3 regions of the Nocardia sp. SSK8 genome follow, and region 2 is predicted to be linked to each of the others. Evidence: riboswitches for the same ligand, from Rfam matches in the RefSeq annotation. Region 2 holds a riboswitch; each other region holds the start of a gene.
The links. Region 2 has a riboswitch for cobalamin ahead of WA675_RS06170 (ABC transporter substrate-binding protein). Riboswitches for the same ligand answer to the same signal wherever they lie in the genome.

Region 1 (5,584 bases), 190 kb from region 2:
TGCACACGGCAAGCGAACGCCACAGCACCTCGCCCTTGCCCGGGCGCGGGGCGATGTCGGGCAATGCTTCCTCACGGGTGTAGACGGCGGCACCCGCCGCCCTGGCTCGCGCGATGGTGCGGTCGGTGGAGCCCGCGTCGAGCACGATCAGTTCGTCGACCAGCCCGCCGAGCAGCGGGCGGACCGAGGCGACCACTCCGGCGACCGTGTCCTCGTCGTCGAGCGCGGGCACCACCACCGAGATCCGGCGACCGCCCTTGCGGTCGATCAGTTCACGGACGTTCATGCCGACCAGTGAACGTCAGCCCGGCCCACCTCGCCACCGATCGCCGCGGATCCTGTGACCGGAGCCAACAGATCGCCGGGCGCCGTGGTGGTGCGGACTGGTGAACGGGCTGTTCGGGCCGGTGGGGTTGTCGGCGGAGACGGATCGGAACCCCGCTCCGGACGCGGGACGCGGGTACCCTGTCGAACGAATCCGCCTGGTGCGGTCATCCGGTCGACGGAGGTAGGGGCATGAGCGCGGCGACGGTGGTCGAGGTGGCCAAGGGATCAAAGACCGACCTGGGGGAGCACCGGTACACGATCCGGCTCGACCTCGACGACCCGGCGGGGGCGGTCGATGTGTCCGCGGTGCTGCTGACCGCCGACGGGACGGTGCGCTCCGACGCCGATTTCGTGTTCTTCAACAATCCGGTCGCGCCGGGGGTGCGGATGGAGTCCGACGCGGTGGTGTCGGTGGACCTCGCGGCGCTGCCCGCGGACATCCACCGGGTGGTGATCGCGGGCAGTACCGAGGCACAGGGCATCCGGTTCGGCGAGGTCAGCGGATTGCGGGTGAGCGTCGCGGGGGTGGGCGAGTCGATGACCTTCACCCCGCCGGATCTGACCAGTGAGACGGTGTTGCAGGCGGTGGCGCTGTACCGGCGCGGTGGCGGGTGGCGGCTCGATGCGATCGGGCAGGGATACAGTGCGGGACTCGCGGCCTTCGCGACCGAACACGGGATCGTCGTCGACGAGGATCCCACTGAGGTTGTCGCGTCGCCGCAACCCGCCGCGTCGCCGCAGCTCGCCGCGCCTTCGCAACCTGTTGCGCCACCGCCGGTTCCGGCTACACCCCAGATCGATCTGCGCAAGGTCGACGTGGTCCTCACCAAGGACACACCCGACCGCCGCGCCAGCATCGACCTGCGCAAAGGCGACCCCGGTTACGTCCTCACCGTCGGCCTCGAATGGGACGGCCGCGGTGCGAGTTACGCCCCCGACGGCCGCGTCACCCGGTACGGCAAGGGCGATCTGGACGTCTATTTCTTCTGCCGTAACGAGATAACCGGCGACTACGTGGTGATCAGTGGCGAGAAGGGCCACCAGGGCGATCTCGCCGTCTGGCCGTTCCTACACCACCAGGGCGATTCCCGCGGCCCCGGCGCGCACGGCCGCCCCGCCACCGAACAGGTGATCGTGCGCCCCACCGAGAACGGGGATCTGCTGCTCAACGTGTACCAGTCCGTCGACAACGGCGCGGGCGCCATCGATACCTTCGGCCGCCCCCGCGTGCGGGTGCGTTACGGCCGCCCCGGACCTGACGGGCTGCCGGGCGCCGATGCCGACCAGATCACCGTGCTGATCGGCAACGGCAAGAACTCCTTCTGGGCTACCGTCGCCCACATCGACGTGCGCGACGGCATTCTCACCGTCGACGGCACCACCCGCTACAGCCGCGCGTTCAGCGAACGCATGCCCGTCCTCGACACCGGCGGTGCCTGGGTCCGCTCGGCCAAGAACGGACCGGTCGGGCGCAGCAAGGGCAAGAACGGCCTCGGCCTCACCCGGTACGAGGGGACCTGCCCGAACCCCCGCTGATCGGACAATTCGACCAGCCGACCCGACCATCCGATTTCCGATCTTGGTACAGTCCCCGAGCCGTGGTGTTCGGGAAATCGGTGCGAAACCGGTGCGGCCCTCGCCACTGTGATCGGGAAGTGACGGATCGATCCGGGCGGCTGATGCTGTCCGGGGCCACTGGGGCATGCCCTGGGAAGGCTGAACCGGCGCGCGCCATCCCGTCAGCCAGGAGACCGGCCACGGCCACGAAGTACCCATTCCACGAGGACCTGGAAGGCCGTCACCTTGAGCTGTTCTGTTGTCGCGCGCCTACGGACCGGCGCGCTGATCGCCTGCGCGGTTGTCGCCGCTGGCTGCGCGCCGTCACCCGCACCGGCCACCACCGGCGCGAATGCCGTCACCCGCGCCAACTGCGGCATCGATGTCGCCGTCGACTCCCCGCCGCAGCGCATCTACGCCGCCTACCAGCCCTCGATCGAGATCGCGCACGCCCTCGGCGTCACCGACCGGCTGGTGCAGACGGCGTTCCTCGACGCGGCGGTCCTGCCCGAATACCGTGACGCGCAGGCGAAGTCGGACTACGTCCAGAAGCTGCCCAGCCGCGACGAACTGCTCGCGAAAAAGCCGGATTTCGTGCTCTCGGGTTACAACGGCGTCTTCGCGGCCTCCGCGCAGAACAGCGTCGGCACCCGCGGCAGCCTGCACGACCTCGGCGTGCGGACCTGGGTGCTGAGCCCGCTGTGCCCGAGCGCGGACGGACTGGCCGACGAGGCCATCGACCCGAAGACCGTGCGCTTCGACAATGTCTACGCCGACCTGCGCGACCTGGGTGCGCTGTGGGGTGTGGCCGGGCGTGCCGACGAGGTGGTCACACAATTGAGCGCGCGGATCGCGGCGGTGCGCGCGAAGGTCGCCGCCGCGCCCCGGCCGCGGGTCGCGGTCGTCACACCCAAGGACGACGGGTCCTACACTGTCGCGGGCGGGATCGATTTCATCACCCAGATCATCGAGGCCGCCGGTGGGGTGAACGCCTTCGCCGATCTCACCGAGCGCCGCAATGTGCCGATCGGCGCGGAAGCCCTCATCGCCCGCGACCCCGACATCATCCTGACCAGCCAGTGCTGCGATGCCGCCTACACCCGCGCCGACGCCCAGCCACAGGTCGACAAGCTCGTCGGCAATCCGGCCTTCGCGAACATGACCGCCGTGCGCGCGAACGCGGTGCATCCGTTCCTGTTCGCGGACCGGGCCGCCGGTGTCCGGATCGCGCACGCGACAGAACTGGTCGCCGAGCTGATCCACCCCGGCTTGTTCGGCCGGTGACCCGCACCGTCCGCGGCACCGGCCTGCTCCTGGCCGGTGCCGCGCTCGCCGCTGTCTGTGTGGCCTCGGTGCTGATCGGCGCGCACCCGCTCGCGTTCGACGACGCGGTCGCGGCGTTCACCGACTTCCGCGGCACCGACACCGACCGGATCGTCCGCTACATCCGGCTGCCGCGCACGGTGGCTGGCCTGCTCGCTGGGCTGGCGCTCGCCCTGGCGGGCGTGGTGATGCAGGGCCTGACCCGCAATCCGCTGGCCGGTCCCGGACTGCTGGGTGTCAATGCCGGGGCCTCGCTGGCCATCGTGCTGGCCATGGGCACCCTGGGCGTGACAACAACCTCGGGATTCCTCTGGTTCGCCTTCCTCGGTGCCGCGGTGGCCGCCGCGTTCGTCTACACCCTGGGATCACTGGGATTCGGTGGTGCGACACCGGTGAAGCTGGCGCTGGCCGGTGCCGCCTGCACCGCCCTGTGCGCCTCGATCACCACGGCCGTCACCCTGCTGGACCGCACCACCTTCGACAATTTCCGGTTCTGGGTAGTCGGGTCCCTGGCCCGCGCCGAGAGCGAATCCGTCTGGGCGGTCGCGCCGTTCGTCGCTGTGGGCGCGGTGCTGGCGCTGGCGGTGGCCCGGCCGTTGAACGCCATCGCCATCGGTGACGACATGGCCCGCACGCTCGGGACACGGCTCGTCGCCGTGCGCGTCACCGGGGCGGGCGCGGTCGTGCTGCTCGCGGGCGCGGCGGTGGCGGTGGCGGGGCCGATCGCGTTCGTCGGCCTGGTCGTCCCGCACATCGCCCGGGCGGTCGGCGGTCCCGATTACCGCTGGGTGCTGGCCTGGTCGGCCCTGTTCGGGCCCACCCTGCTGTTGCTCGCCGACATTGTCGGCCGGGTGGCGGTGCGGCCGCAGGAGATCCAGGTCGGCATCGTCACCGCGTTCGCCGGGGCGCCGTTCTTCCTGTACCTGGTGCGCAACCGGAAGGTGGCGACGCTGTGACGATCACCGAACCCCGTGTCCTGCCCCGCGACACCCTGCTGCTGCGCTCGCCGGGACGGCGGGTGGTCCTGCGGGTCCAGCGCCGGTCCGCGCTGCTGACCGTGCTGTTCACCGCGGCGGCGCTGGCGGTGGGGGCGTGGTCGCTGACCGTCGGGCACTATCCGCTGACGACCGCCGATGTGCTGCGTGTGCTCGGTGGCGGCGGCACGCTCATCGAATACGACGTGGTCGTCGCCGACCGGCTGCCGCGCGTGCTGACCGGGCTGTGCGTGGGCGCGGCGTTCGCCCTGGCGGGGGTCGTTCTCCAGCGCATCGCGACGAACCCGCTGGTCAGTCCGGAGATCATCGGGATCAACGCGGGCGCCTCGCTGGGCGCGCTGGTGGTGAGCGCGGTGCTCGGCGGTACCGGCCTGTGGCTGGTCGGTGGCGCGCTGGGCGGGGCCTTCGTCGCGATGGTGCTGATCGTCGTGGTGGCGACCAAGGACGGTCTCGACGGCTACCGGCTCGTGCTCGTCGGCATCGGGGTGACGGCCATGCTGTCCTCGGCCATTGCCTTCGTGCTGACCAGAGTCGATGCCTACCAGGCACATACGGCCGCCATGTGGCTCACCGGCAGTCTCGCCAATCGCGACTGGATGCACGTCTGGTTCGCCGGTACGGCCCTCGCCGTGGCGGTGCCCGCGCTGATCGTGTGCGCCCGGTCGCTGCCGCTGCTCGAGCTCGGCGACGAACTCGCGAACTCCCTGGCGGGCAGGCGCGGTCCGCACCGCACGGTCCTCATCGTCGTCGCCGCGGCCGCCGCCACCCTGGCCACCGCCGCGGCCGGGCCGATCGCCTTCGTCGCCCTGGTCGCGCCGCAGATCGTGCGGCGCCTGCTCGCCGAACGCGGGGCCGGGCTCGCGCCTGCCGGGGCGGCGGGCGCACTGCTGGTCGTCGCCGCCGATCTGGCGGCCCGCAGGCTCTTCCCGGCGGAACTGCCGGTCGGCGTGGTGACCGCGCTGCTCGGCACCCCGGTCCTCGTCTACCTCCTCGCTCGCGCAACCCGAATCGGACACGCTGGATGACCGCACACCTCACCACCGACGCCCTCACCCTCGCCTACGGCGACACCGCGATCGTCACCGACGCCACCGTCGACTTCCCGCCCGGGCGCTTCACCGTCATCGTCGGCCGCAACGGCTGCGGCAAGTCGACGTTGCTGCGCGGGCTCGCCCGGCTGCTCCGGCCCAGCGCGGGCGCGGTGCTGCTCGACGGTGCCGATATCGCCCCGCAGCAGGCCAGGACGGTGGCGCGCCGAGTCGGCATGCTGCCGCAACAGCCCGTCGCGCCGGACGGCATCACCGTCGGCGACCTCGTCGGGCGTGGGCGTCATCCGCATCAGCGCTGGTTCCGGCAGTGGTCGGCCGAGGACGAGGCCGCGG
Region 2 (5,584 bases):
ACGCGGCGCGGGGTCATCGCCGGGCTCCCTCGGCCGAGCGGGGCACCATGCGCTGCCCGAGCAGGTCGATCACGGTATTGATGGCGATGGCGAGCACGCCGGTGATCGCGACGATGGCCAGGATCACCGGGTCGTCGCGATTGCCGATGGCGCCGATGAGCGCCGAGGCGATACCGGGCACCACGAACACCGCCTCCACGATCAGCACGCCCGAGAGCAGACCGTCGCCGGTGCGGCCGAGTTCCTGCATGGCGGGTGCGAGGGCATTGGGTGCCACATGCCGGGCCAGCAGCGAGATCCGGCCGACACCGAGGCGGCGGGCCTGCGCGATATAGGGCTGGTCGTGCACATCGATCACCCCGGCCCGCACCAGCCGGGCCAGCGGGGCGGCGACCCGGGCGACCATCACCACCAGCGGCAGGACGAGATACTCCGGCCGGTCCAGCAGGTCGTCGAGATCGGTGCCGAGGAAGGTGGCGGGCAGCAGATCCAGCTCGAGCGCGACATAGCTGACCAGCAGCACCGCCAGCACGAAATCGGGGATGGAGTCCAGGGCGATCCCGACCGTGGTGATGATCCGGTCGCACCAGGACCCGGGCCGCAGCCCGGCCGCGAACCCGGCGGTGACGGCGACCGGGACCAGCAGCAGCACCGCCAGCCCGGCCAGCAGCGCGGTGGTGCGGAACGGATCGGCGATCACGCTGACGACGCTGTGCCCGTTCGCGTACGAGACGCCGAAATCGCCGGTGAGCGCGCCACCGAGCCAGTCGACGAAGCGCTCGACCGGGGCCACGTCCAAGCCCATCAGCTCGCGCGCCGCCGCCCGCTGATCGGCACCCAGCACATCGTTGCTCTGCACATCGGCCGCGTCACCGGGCAGCAGCAGCGACAGCGCGAACACCAGCACCACCAGGACGCCGAGCTGCCCGGCCCCGATGACCGTGCGGCGCAGCAGGAACCGGGCGAACGGGCTCGACTCGCGCACCGGCGCTACCGGATACCGACCACGACACGGTCGTCGCCGTACTGCCACACCGTTCCGGCCTCGGCGAAGCCTGCCGCCCTGGCGAAGCCGACGTAATCGTGCACGGTCGGCTTGTCGTGCACCGTGTGCTCGAATCCGCCGTCGCGCACCCGCACCAGCTCGGCCAGCTCGGGAGCCTGCGCGACCGCGTCCCACCACTGGGCCCAGTCCTCGGCCTCGGCCGTGCCCTGCCGCCGGGCCCGCCGGACGGTCATGGCCTTGCCCAGTGCGTCCAGCCGCGTCCCGTCCCGGCCTTCGTAGAGGTGATCGCCGTCGATGAACAGCCCGCCCGGCTCGAGGGCCGCCGCACAGGTCCGGATGAGCTGGCGCAACGGTTCCCGGTTCATCCAATGCAGCGCCGTGGTGCTGACGAACGCGTCGGGTTCGCGGTCCAGGTCGAGGGCCTCCAGCCAGCCGTCCGCGCGCAGATCGGCGGCGACCGTGCGGAACCGGGACGAGCCCAGCGCGAGGTCGGCCAGGCCCAGCAGCAGCGGGTCGGCGTCGACTCCGACCACCCGGGCGGCGGGGAACCGGTCCAGCAGGCGCTGGGCCAGCGTGCCCGGGCCCACGCCGAGGTCGACGATCAGCAGGTCGTCGCGGTCGCGCAGCTCGTCGAGCACATCGCCGATCACCTCGAAACGCTGCTCGCGATCGGGCATGTAGTGCTCCTGCTGACGATCCCAGCGCTCGATCCAGTACCGCGCCCGCGCCGCGTCCAGGCCGGTCATCGGGGGCTCACCCGGTCGAAGCGGGCCCAGCCGTGCGAGTTCGGCACGGCCGCGGGCAGCTGCGCGAAGCGGTCACGCGCGGCGCTGTTCCACGGCGTGGTGCCGAAGAACACGAATCCGCCCCGGTCGTGCAGGATCTCGTGCATCGTCCGGTAGATCGCGGCCCGGTCCTGCTCGCCCGGCGTGGCCTGCGCCTTGGCGTAGAGGGCGTCGAACTCCCGGTCCGACCACTTGGTGCGGTTCTGCGGCGAGTCGCTGAGCAGGCGCGAGGCGAAGTGGTTCGGGATCGCCAGCGGACCGGACTGGCCCATGGTGAGCTGCCCGGTCGACAGCGCGTCGGTGTAGTAGGTGTCCTTCGACCCGAGCACCACATTCACCCGCACGCCGCAGCGACCCGCGTGCTCGGCGAAAAGCCGCGCGGCTTCGACGAATCCGTGCGCGACCGGCGCGGTGAACAGGTCGAACGACAGGTCGCGCACCCCGGCGCGCCGCAACAGCCTGCCCACCTCGTCGGGGTCGTAGGTGTGCTGCGGCAGATCCGCGTAGTACTGGAACCCCTTGCCGAACACATCGTTGGACACCTCGCCCTGACCCTCCAGGGCGACCTTGACCAGCTCGTCGCGGTCGAGCATCCGCATGACGGCCCGGCGCACATCGGGATTGTCGAACGGCGCGCGATCGGTCTTCATGGCGAAGAAGTAGATCCCGCTGTTCGGGGTCGCCGCGAGGGACAGGCCGCGCCTGCCCTGCAAGGTCCGGGCGGCAGCGGGGGTGAGATTGTCGGCGTAGTCGATCTCGCCGCTCTGCACCGCCGACAGGCGCGCGTCGGACTCGGCGCTCACGATCCGCAACCGGCGGATCGCCGGGGCACCGTCCCAGTAGTGCTCGTTGGCGGTGGCGACGAACTGCTTTCCGGCCTCGAAGGATTCGAAGACGAACGGGCCGGTGCCCACCGGCCGGTCGAAATCGGTGGCGCCGTTCTGCACGATCTTGGTCCCGTACGCCGACAGGGCGATCAGGAACTCGAACGACGGCTCGGTGAGGGCCAGCTCGACGGTGTGGGCGTCGACGGCGCGGCTCTGTCGCAGATCGAGGTTCGCCAGCGCGGACGCGGCGATGAACGGGCGGCGCTGCGGCGGGCCGAGCACCCGCGAGAACGTGTAGAGCACATCCTCGGCGGTGAACGCCTGCCCGTCGTGCCAGCGCGCGTCGCGCAGCGCGATCCGCCACCGGGTGCCGTCGGCATTCGGTTCGGCGTCGACGGCCAGGCGGGGGATCGGGGTCATCGTCTCGTCGATCTCGAAGAGCCCGTCGTAGACGGACTTCATCCGGGCCTCGTCGATGAACAGCGTGTTCACCCCCGGATCGATGCCCTCGCCCGCGCCCGAACCCTGGAAGGCCGCGGTGAAGGTGTCGACCGCACCCTCGCCGTCGGCCGAGGACCGGGTGCACCCGGTCAGGGCGGCGCCCGCGGCGAGCGCGCCACCGAGCAGGAAGGTCCTGCGACGCAGCGTCGAGGACGGCATGTGCGGCTCCTATCGCGTGTTGCTCTCACGCGATGAGGACATGCGGAAACAGGCCCCCGGAGGTGGCTCGATCCGGCGCGTCGATCAATACCCACGTGATCACGACCGTTGGTCACTTCTGCGTCCGCAGGTATCTGGCTTCGGCTCGGACGAGCCTCACAGTTGCGGGACAGCCCCGGACTCGCACCGGTCTTCCCTGCGGACAGCCGACATCCTACGCATACGCCGTCGCCGGACGGTGTGCGCCGATCCCCGCTGCGGCCCTGTGCCATTCGCCGCCGCCGCGCTGTCCCGGTGTCCTTCCCCAGGCCCGGTAATTGTTCGCGCCGTCGCGGGTATCGAATTGCGGAGGAATAGCTGAATATCAAATAGGCGGCAATCCCTCCTCGACGAGTTGATCGTGGATGACCGCCGCCATCTGCTCGGCCAGCGGATCCAGCGGTGACACCGGAATGGGCATCCCGTCGTCGGACTGGACCTGGATCAGCGCGCAGGCGAGTTCGGTGAAATCACAGGAACGGACGATGCCCCAGGTGCGCATCACCACCATTTCGGTGGCGGGGGCGATGGTCACCGAACGGCTGCGCCAGCGTTGCGGCGCGGGCGCGCTGCGGCGGCGTTTCCGGGTCGCCTCCGCGGCGGTGGCGGCGTGCCGTTCGGCGATGAGCGCCGGGGGAATATGGGCGTAGAGGTTGTCGCACAGCACCGCCGAGCGGGCGTCGGCCCTGGCCAACGCGGTGAGCTTGCCCAATGGCATGGCATCGCCGGGGATAGCCCAGCCGTAGGCGGCTTTCCAGCGGTCGACGAGATCGTCGAGCACGACGGATTCGAAGGTGGTGATGCGGGCGGTCAATTCGACGGATTCCTCGTCGATACTCGCGTGCCGTTGCGCGGGGGTCAGGTGGTGGTCGATCAGCCATTCGGTCCGGATTCTCGTCACCTCCCGCCACACGTGCAGGTCGATCGCGCGCGTGCGGGATCGTTCGTCGTGCTCGTCGCGATGTGATCGGGTCATTGCGCGCATCCCTTCATCGTGCTGCGCGGCCGCGGGATCCCGTCGGCGGGGAATTCGGCCGTCAACCGGTGATTGTTGTGCGGAGCCGGGTTTCACCTTTCGCTCAATTGCGCCGAAGCTGATTTCGATCCGACTCTATCGGCACGATTGCGCGTTCGGCTATGACCACGCATGGATAGTCGCCAAATATTTGCCACCCAGTTTTTCGGCGGGTGCTCGGCGAATTGCCGGGCGAATGTCGCGGCGCGCTCAGCGCGGGGGTTCGGACAGTGGCAGACCGGTCGGCGCCGGAATGTGCTCGACGGTCAGCCGCTTGCGGAACACCCAGTAGGTCCAGCCCTGGTACACCAGCACCACCGGCGTCGCCAGCACGGCCGCCCAGCTCATCACCTGCAGGGTGTAGTGGCTCGACGAGGCGTTGTCGATGGTGAGGTCGTAGAGCGGGCTGAGGGTGGAGGGCATGACGTTCGGGTACAGCGAGCCGACCAGCAGCACGGTCGCCGACATGACGGTGAGCGTGGTGCCGACGAAGGCCCAGCCGTCGCGGCTCGCCGCCGTGGCGGCCCCGGCCAGCACGAGCCCGGCCACCGCCACGCCCAGCGCCGCCCAGGTCCAGCCGGAGCCGTAGGCGAGCTGGGTCCACAACCCGAACGCGCCGACGATCACCACCGCCGGGCCGAACAGCACGCGGACGGTCTTCCTGGCGTCGGCGCGGACCTCGCCGCCGGTCTTGAGGGTCAGGAAGATCGCGCCGTGCAGGGCGAACAGGATCGCGGTGGTCACGCCGCCGAGCAGCGCGTAGGGACTGAGTAGATCCCACACCGAGCCGACGATCTGGCGGTCGGCGTCGAGCGGCACCCCGCGCACCAGATTGGCGAAGACCCAGCCCCAGGCCAGTGCCGGGATCCAGGACCCGATGCCGATGCCGATATCGCACCAGGCCCGCCAGGTCGGATCGTTGATCTTGGCGCGGTACTCGATCGCGCATACCCGCAGGATCAGCGCCACCAGCAACAGCAGCAGCGCCAGATAGAAGCCGGAGAACATGCTCGCGTACCACTCCGGGAACGCCGCGAACAACGCACCACCCGCGGTGATCAGCCAGACCTCGTTGCCGTCCCAGACCGGGCCGATGGTGTTGAGCACGACCCGCCGCCGGATATCGGAGCCCTTGCCCAGGATCGGCATCAGCATGCCGACACCGAAGTCGAAGCCCTCGAGCACGAAGTAGCCGGTGAACAGGACACCGACGAGCACGAACCAGAACTGTTGCAGGCTCATTCCGGGCTCC
Region 3 (5,584 bases), on a different contig from region 2:
GACCTCGACCGGGCCGCGGGTCTTGAGACCGCAGTCCGGGTTCACCCAAAGGCGCTCGGCGGGCACGGCTTTGAGCGCCGCGGCCAGCGAGGTGGTGATCTCCTCCACCGAGGGCACGCGCGGGGAGTGGATGTCGTAGACGCCCGGACCGACACCGAGCGCGAAGCCCGCCGCGTTCAGATCGTCGAGGACCTCCATGTGCGACCGCGCCGCCTCGATCGAGGTGACATCGGCGTCCAGGCCCGCGATGGCCGAGATGACCTCGCCGAATTCCGAGTAGCACAGGTGGGTGTGCACCTGGGTGGTGTCGGCGACACCGGCGGTCGAGAGGCGGAACGAGTCCACCGACCACCGCAGGTAGGCGGGCTGGTCGGCCGCGCGCAGCGGCAGCAGCTCGCGCAGGGCGGGCTCGTCGACCTGGATGACCCGGGTGCCCTGCGCCTCCAGGTCCACCGTCTCGTCGCGGATGGCGAGGGCGACCTGGCGGGCCGATTCGCCCAGCGGCTGGTCGTCGCGCACGAACGACCAGGCCAGAATGGTGACCGGGCCGGTGAGCATGCCCTTGACCGGCTTGGTGGTCAGCGACTGGGCGTAGCCGATCCACGACAGGGTCATCGGCTCGGGCCGGGAGACGTCACCGAACAGGATCGGCGGGCGCACGCAGCGGGTGCCGTAGGACTGCACCCAGCCGTTCTCGGTGGCGGCGAAACCATCGAGGAGCTCGGCGAAGTACTGCACCATGTCGTTGCGCTCGGGCTCGCCGTGCACCAGCACGTCCAGGCCCAGCTTCTCCTGCAGGGTGATCACGTCGGCGATCTCGGCCCGCATCCGGCGCACGTATTCGGCCTCGTCGATCTCACCCTTGCGCAGCGCCGCCCGGGCCAGGCGGATGGCCGAGGTCTGCGGGTAGGAGCCGATGGTGGTGGTCGGCAGCAGCGGCAGATCGAGGTGCTCGCGCTGCAGGGCGCGGCGCTCGTCGGCGGGCAGACGGGTCAGGTCGGCCTCGTCGAGGGCGGCGAGGCGGGCCCGAACCTGCTCGACGTGCAGGCGCGGATCGGTGCGCCGCGACTCGGCGGCGTCGCGCGCGGCGGCCAGTTCGGCGGCCACGGCGTCGGTGCCGGTGGTGAGCGCGGTCGCCAGCACCCGCACCTCGGCGACCTTCTCGGCGCCGAAGGCCAGCCACGAGCGCAGCCGCTCGTCCAGGCCGGTCTCGGGGGTCAGCGAGTACGGCACGTGCAGCAGCGAGGACGAGCTGGACACGGCCACCGAGCCCGCGCTGCCCAGCAGGGTGCCCAGGGTGCTCAGCGCGGCGTCGAGATCGGTGCGCCAGATATTGCGGCCGTCGACGACGCCCGCCACGACCAGCTTGTTCGCCAGCGCGGGCAGCGCGGCGAGATCGGCCACCCGGGTGCCCGCGGTGAAGTCGACGGCCACGCCCTCGATGTCGGTGGCGGCCAGCGCGCCCAGGGCGGCGTCGGGGTGCCCGAAGTAGGTGGCGACCAGGATCGCCGGGCGCTGCGGCACCGCCGCGAGCTTCGTGTAGGTGTCGCGCACGAGGGCGACCTCGGCGTCGGTGAGGTCGGTGACCAGCACCGGCTCGTCGATCTGCACCCACTGCGCGCCCGCGTCGGCGAGCTGGGTCAGCAGGTCGCTGTAGCGGGCGACCAGCTCGGGCAACCGGTCCAGGGCCGCGCCGTCGGCGGTCTTGGCCAGCTTCAGGAAGGTGATCGGGCCGACCACCACCGGGCGGGCGGGGACGTCCAGCTCGATCGCCTCGGCCAGCTCGGCGAGCAGCTTCTCGGGGTTGAGCGAGAAGACGGTCGCGGCGTCGATCTCGGGGACCAGGTAGTGGTAGTTGGTGTCGAACCACTTGGTCATCTCGAGCGGGGCGACGGTGTCGGTGCCGCGCGCGGCCGCGAAGTAGCGGTCCAGCGGGTCCTCGATCCCGGCCACCCGCGGCGGCAGGGCGCCGAGCAGGACGGCGGTGTCGAGCACCTGGTCGTAGTAGGAGAAGGTGCCCACCGGCACCGAGTCCAGGCCCGCCTCGCGGAGCGCGAGCAGCTGGGCGCGGCGCAGCTCCCGGCCGACGGTGTGCAGGTGGCCCGCGTCGGCGCGGCTCGCCCAGTAGGCCTCGGTCGCGCGCTTGAGTTCCCGGTTCGGGCCCACCCGGGGCAGACCGAGAACCGTTGCGGTGAAAGGAGTGTGCGAAACAGTCACGGAAGTTTCTCCAGTGCGGTACGGACGGCCCTCACCATGCGGGCAGACGCCAACCGCCGGACTGTCGACCGGTCGTGCGGGGCACGGTCGGTGTTGGTCTGTGGGTGGTCCGCGCGCCCGATCCACGAGGCGGTGGCCGCCGGATACGGCGTATCCGGCACAGTCGGCAGGTCTTCGGACTCGCGGGCACCGGTCGTGTGTGTCGACCGACCTACTGGCCGTCGCTTCCCAGACACGGGGTCCAGTGCGTGATGACGGCGGTCGTTCCTGCATACCGCTGCGGGACAGTCCCGGATTCTCACCGGGTTCCCTCTCACCCGGCGCCGGAGAACCGGCGGCGGGCTTCGACACCGGCGCGGGAGGTCGGGGCTCCGACTCTTCCACCGCGCAGGCGAACCAGCTGCGCCCACCAGCATAGGGGGTCGCGGCCCCGCGCTCACCCGGACGTCCGGAACAGGGGCCTGACCTGCGTGTCGGGGGACCCGCCGCCGACCGCACCGGCCCCGGCCCCGCACGGTGAGATGTGACGGCCCGATTACCGCGACTTCGCAGGTCGGGGGGCATCGGGTGTGAAGATCATGGCGAAGTCACCTGGCGTGCCGAACCCCGCTCACGCGCCGGGTACCGTAGGCCAATGTTCTCGAAAGTCTTGGTCGCCAATCGCGGCGAGATCGCCATCCGCGCCTTCCGCGCCGCCTACGAACTAGGCATCGGAACGGTCGCGGTGTTCCCGTATGAGGATCGCAACTCCGTGCACCGCCTCAAGGCGGCCGAGTCGTATCAGATCGGTGAGGAAGGTCACCCCGTGCGGGCCTACCTCTCGATCGAGGCGATCGTCGAGGCGGCCAAGTCGGCCGGTGCCGACGCGATCTACCCGGGATACGGCTTCCTGTCGGAGAATCCCGATCTGGCCGCGGCCTGTGCGCGCGAGGGCATCACCTTCATCGGCCCCTCGGCCGAGGTGCTCGAGATGGCGGGCAACAAGGCCACCGCGATCGAGGCCGCGCGGACCGCGGGCCTGCCGGTGCTGAAGTCCAGTGAGCCCTCGGCCGATATCGAGGCGCTGCTGGCAGCCTCCACCGAGCTCGAGTACCCGATCTTCGTCAAGGCCGTGGCCGGTGGTGGTGGCCGTGGCATGCGCCGGGTCGCCGCGCCCGAGCAGCTGCGCGAGTCGATCGAAGCGGCCTCGCGCGAGGCCGAATCGGCCTTCGGTGACCCGACGGTATTCCTCGAGCAGGCCGTGGTGAACCCGCGCCACATCGAGGTGCAGATCCTGGCCGACCAGCACGGCAATGTCATGCACCTGTTCGAGCGCGACTGTTCGGTGCAGCGCCGCCACCAGAAGGTGATCGAGCTCGCCCCCGCGCCGAACCTCGATCCCGCACTGCGCGAACGCATCTGCGCCGACGCGGTGGCCTTCGCCCGCCAGATCGGCTACAGCTGCGCGGGCACGGTGGAGTTCCTGCTCGACGAGCGCGGCAACCACGTGTTCATCGAGATGAACCCGCGCATCCAGGTCGAGCACACGGTGACCGAGGAGATCACCGATGTGGACCTGGTGCAGGCCCAGATGCGCATCGCGGCGGGCGAGACCCTGGCCGACCTGGGCCTGAGCCAGGACACCGTGTCGATTCGCGGCGCGGCGCTGCAGTGCCGGATCACCACCGAGGACCCGGCCAACGGCTTCCGTCCCGACACCGGCCGCATCACCGCCTACCGCACGCCCGGCGGTGCCGGTATCCGTCTCGACGGCGGCGCGAACCTGGGTGCCGAGATCGGCGCCTACTTCGACTCCATGCTGGTCAAGCTCACCTGCCGCGGCCGCGACCTGCCCGCCGCCGCCGCCCGCGCCCAGCGCGCGCTGGCCGAGTTCCGCATCCGTGGCGTGACGACCAATATCCCGTTCCTGCTCGCGGTGCTCGACGACCCCGATTTCCAGGCGGGCCGGGTCACCACCTCGTTCATCGACGAGCGCCCGCAGCTGCTCACCTCGCGCGCCTCGGCCGACCGTGGCACCAAGATCCTGAGCTACCTCGCCGACGTGACCGTCAACAAGCCGCACGGCGAGCGCCCGACCACGGTGTACCCGTACGACAAGCTGCCCGCCCTGGATATGACGCTGCCGCCCCCGGACGGGTCGCGTCAGCGCCTGCTCACCCTCGGGCCCGAGGGTTTCGCGCGGTCGCTGCGCGAGCAGAAGGCACTCGGCGTCACCGACACCACCTTCCGTGACGCGCACCAGTCGCTGCTGGCGACCCGCGTGCGCACCAACGGTCTGCTCGGTGTGGCCGGGCACGTCGCGCGGCTGACGCCCGAGCTGCTCTCGATCGAGGCGTGGGGTGGTGCGACTTACGATGTGGCACTGCGCTTCCTGCACGAGGACCCGTGGGAGCGCCTCGCCGCGCTGCGCGAGGCCGTGCCGAACATCTGCCTGCAGATGCTGCTGCGCGGGCGCAACACCGTCGGGTACACCCCGTACCCGGAGCAGGTCACCCGCGCGTTCGTCTCCGAGGCGGCGACCACCGGGATCGATATCTTCCGGATCTTCGACGCGCTCAACAATGTCGACCAGATGCGCCCGGCCATCGACGCCGTGCGCGAAACCGGGACCGCCGTCGCGGAAGTCGCGCTGAGTTACACCGGTGATCTGCTCGACCCGAACGAGCAGCTCTACACCCTCGACTACTACCTGAAGCTGGCCGAACAGATCGTCGACGCGGGCGCGCACGTGCTGGCGATCAAGGACATGGCCGGACTGCTTCGTGCCCCGTCGGCGGCGAAACTGGTGACGGCGCTGCGCAGCAACTTCGATCTGCCGGTGCATGTGCACACCCATGACACCCCGGGTGGTCAGCTGGCCACCTACCTGGCCGCGTGGCAGGCGGGGGCGGACGCGGTCGACGGTGCTTCGGCCGCCATGGCGGGTACTACGTCGCAGCCCGCGCTCTCGGCGATTGTCGCGGCGACCGCGCACACCGAGCGTGACACCGGCTTGAACCTGCAGAACGTCTGCGATCTGGAGCCGTACTGGGAGGCGCTGCGCAAGGTGTACGCGCCGTTCGAGTCGGGTCTGCCCGCGCCGACCGGGCGTGTGTACACCCACGAGATCCCGGGTGGTCAGCTGTCGAACCTGCGTCAGCAGGCCATCGCGCTCGGGCTGGGTGACCGGTTCGAGGAGGTCGAGGCCAAGTACGCGGCGGCCGACCGGCTGCTCGGTCGCCTGATCAAGGTGACCCCGTCATCGAAGGTCGTCGGTGACCTCGCGCTGGCGCTGGTCGGTTCCGGGGTCGAGATCGAGGACTTCGCCGCCGACCCGGGCCGTTACGACATCCCGGATTCGGTGATCGGCTTCCTGCGCGGCGAACTC

Region 1: another riboswitch for cobalamin. It lies ahead of WA675_RS05240 (ABC transporter substrate-binding protein); the one in region 2 lies ahead of WA675_RS06170 (ABC transporter substrate-binding protein).
Region 3: another riboswitch for cobalamin. It lies ahead of metE (5-methyltetrahydropteroyltriglutamate--homocysteine S-methyltransferase); the one in region 2 lies ahead of WA675_RS06170 (ABC transporter substrate-binding protein).

The regions. Positions count from the first base shown of each region.
Region 1 is NZ_JBAGKD010000002.1:388,068-393,651, forward strand. It holds gene WA675_RS05230 (glucosyl-3-phosphoglycerate synthase) at 1-286, opposite strand, end outside; gene WA675_RS05235 (TerD family protein) at 517-1,863, shown strand; cobalamin riboswitch at 1,910-2,101, shown strand; gene WA675_RS05240 (ABC transporter substrate-binding protein) at 2,131-3,168, shown strand; gene WA675_RS05245 (FecCD family ABC transporter permease) at 3,165-4,163, shown strand; gene WA675_RS05250 (FecCD family ABC transporter permease) at 4,160-5,227, shown strand; gene WA675_RS05255 (ABC transporter ATP-binding protein) at 5,224-5,584, shown strand, end outside.
Region 2 is NZ_JBAGKD010000002.1:581,831-587,414, reverse strand. It holds gene WA675_RS06185 (ABC transporter permease) at 1-17, opposite strand, end outside; gene WA675_RS06180 (ABC transporter permease) at 14-985, opposite strand; gene WA675_RS06175 (class I SAM-dependent methyltransferase) at 991-1,752, opposite strand; gene WA675_RS06170 (ABC transporter substrate-binding protein) at 1,749-3,278, opposite strand; cobalamin riboswitch at 3,387-3,517, opposite strand; gene WA675_RS06165 (hypothetical protein) at 3,643-4,293, opposite strand; gene cydB (cytochrome d ubiquinol oxidase subunit II) at 4,543-5,574, opposite strand; gene WA675_RS06155 (cytochrome ubiquinol oxidase subunit I) at 5,584-5,584, opposite strand, start outside.
Region 3 is NZ_JBAGKD010000001.1:472,582-478,165, forward strand. It holds gene metE (5-methyltetrahydropteroyltriglutamate--homocysteine S-methyltransferase) at 1-2,217, opposite strand, end outside; cobalamin riboswitch at 2,366-2,568, opposite strand; gene WA675_RS02150 (pyruvate carboxylase) at 2,852-5,584, shown strand, end outside.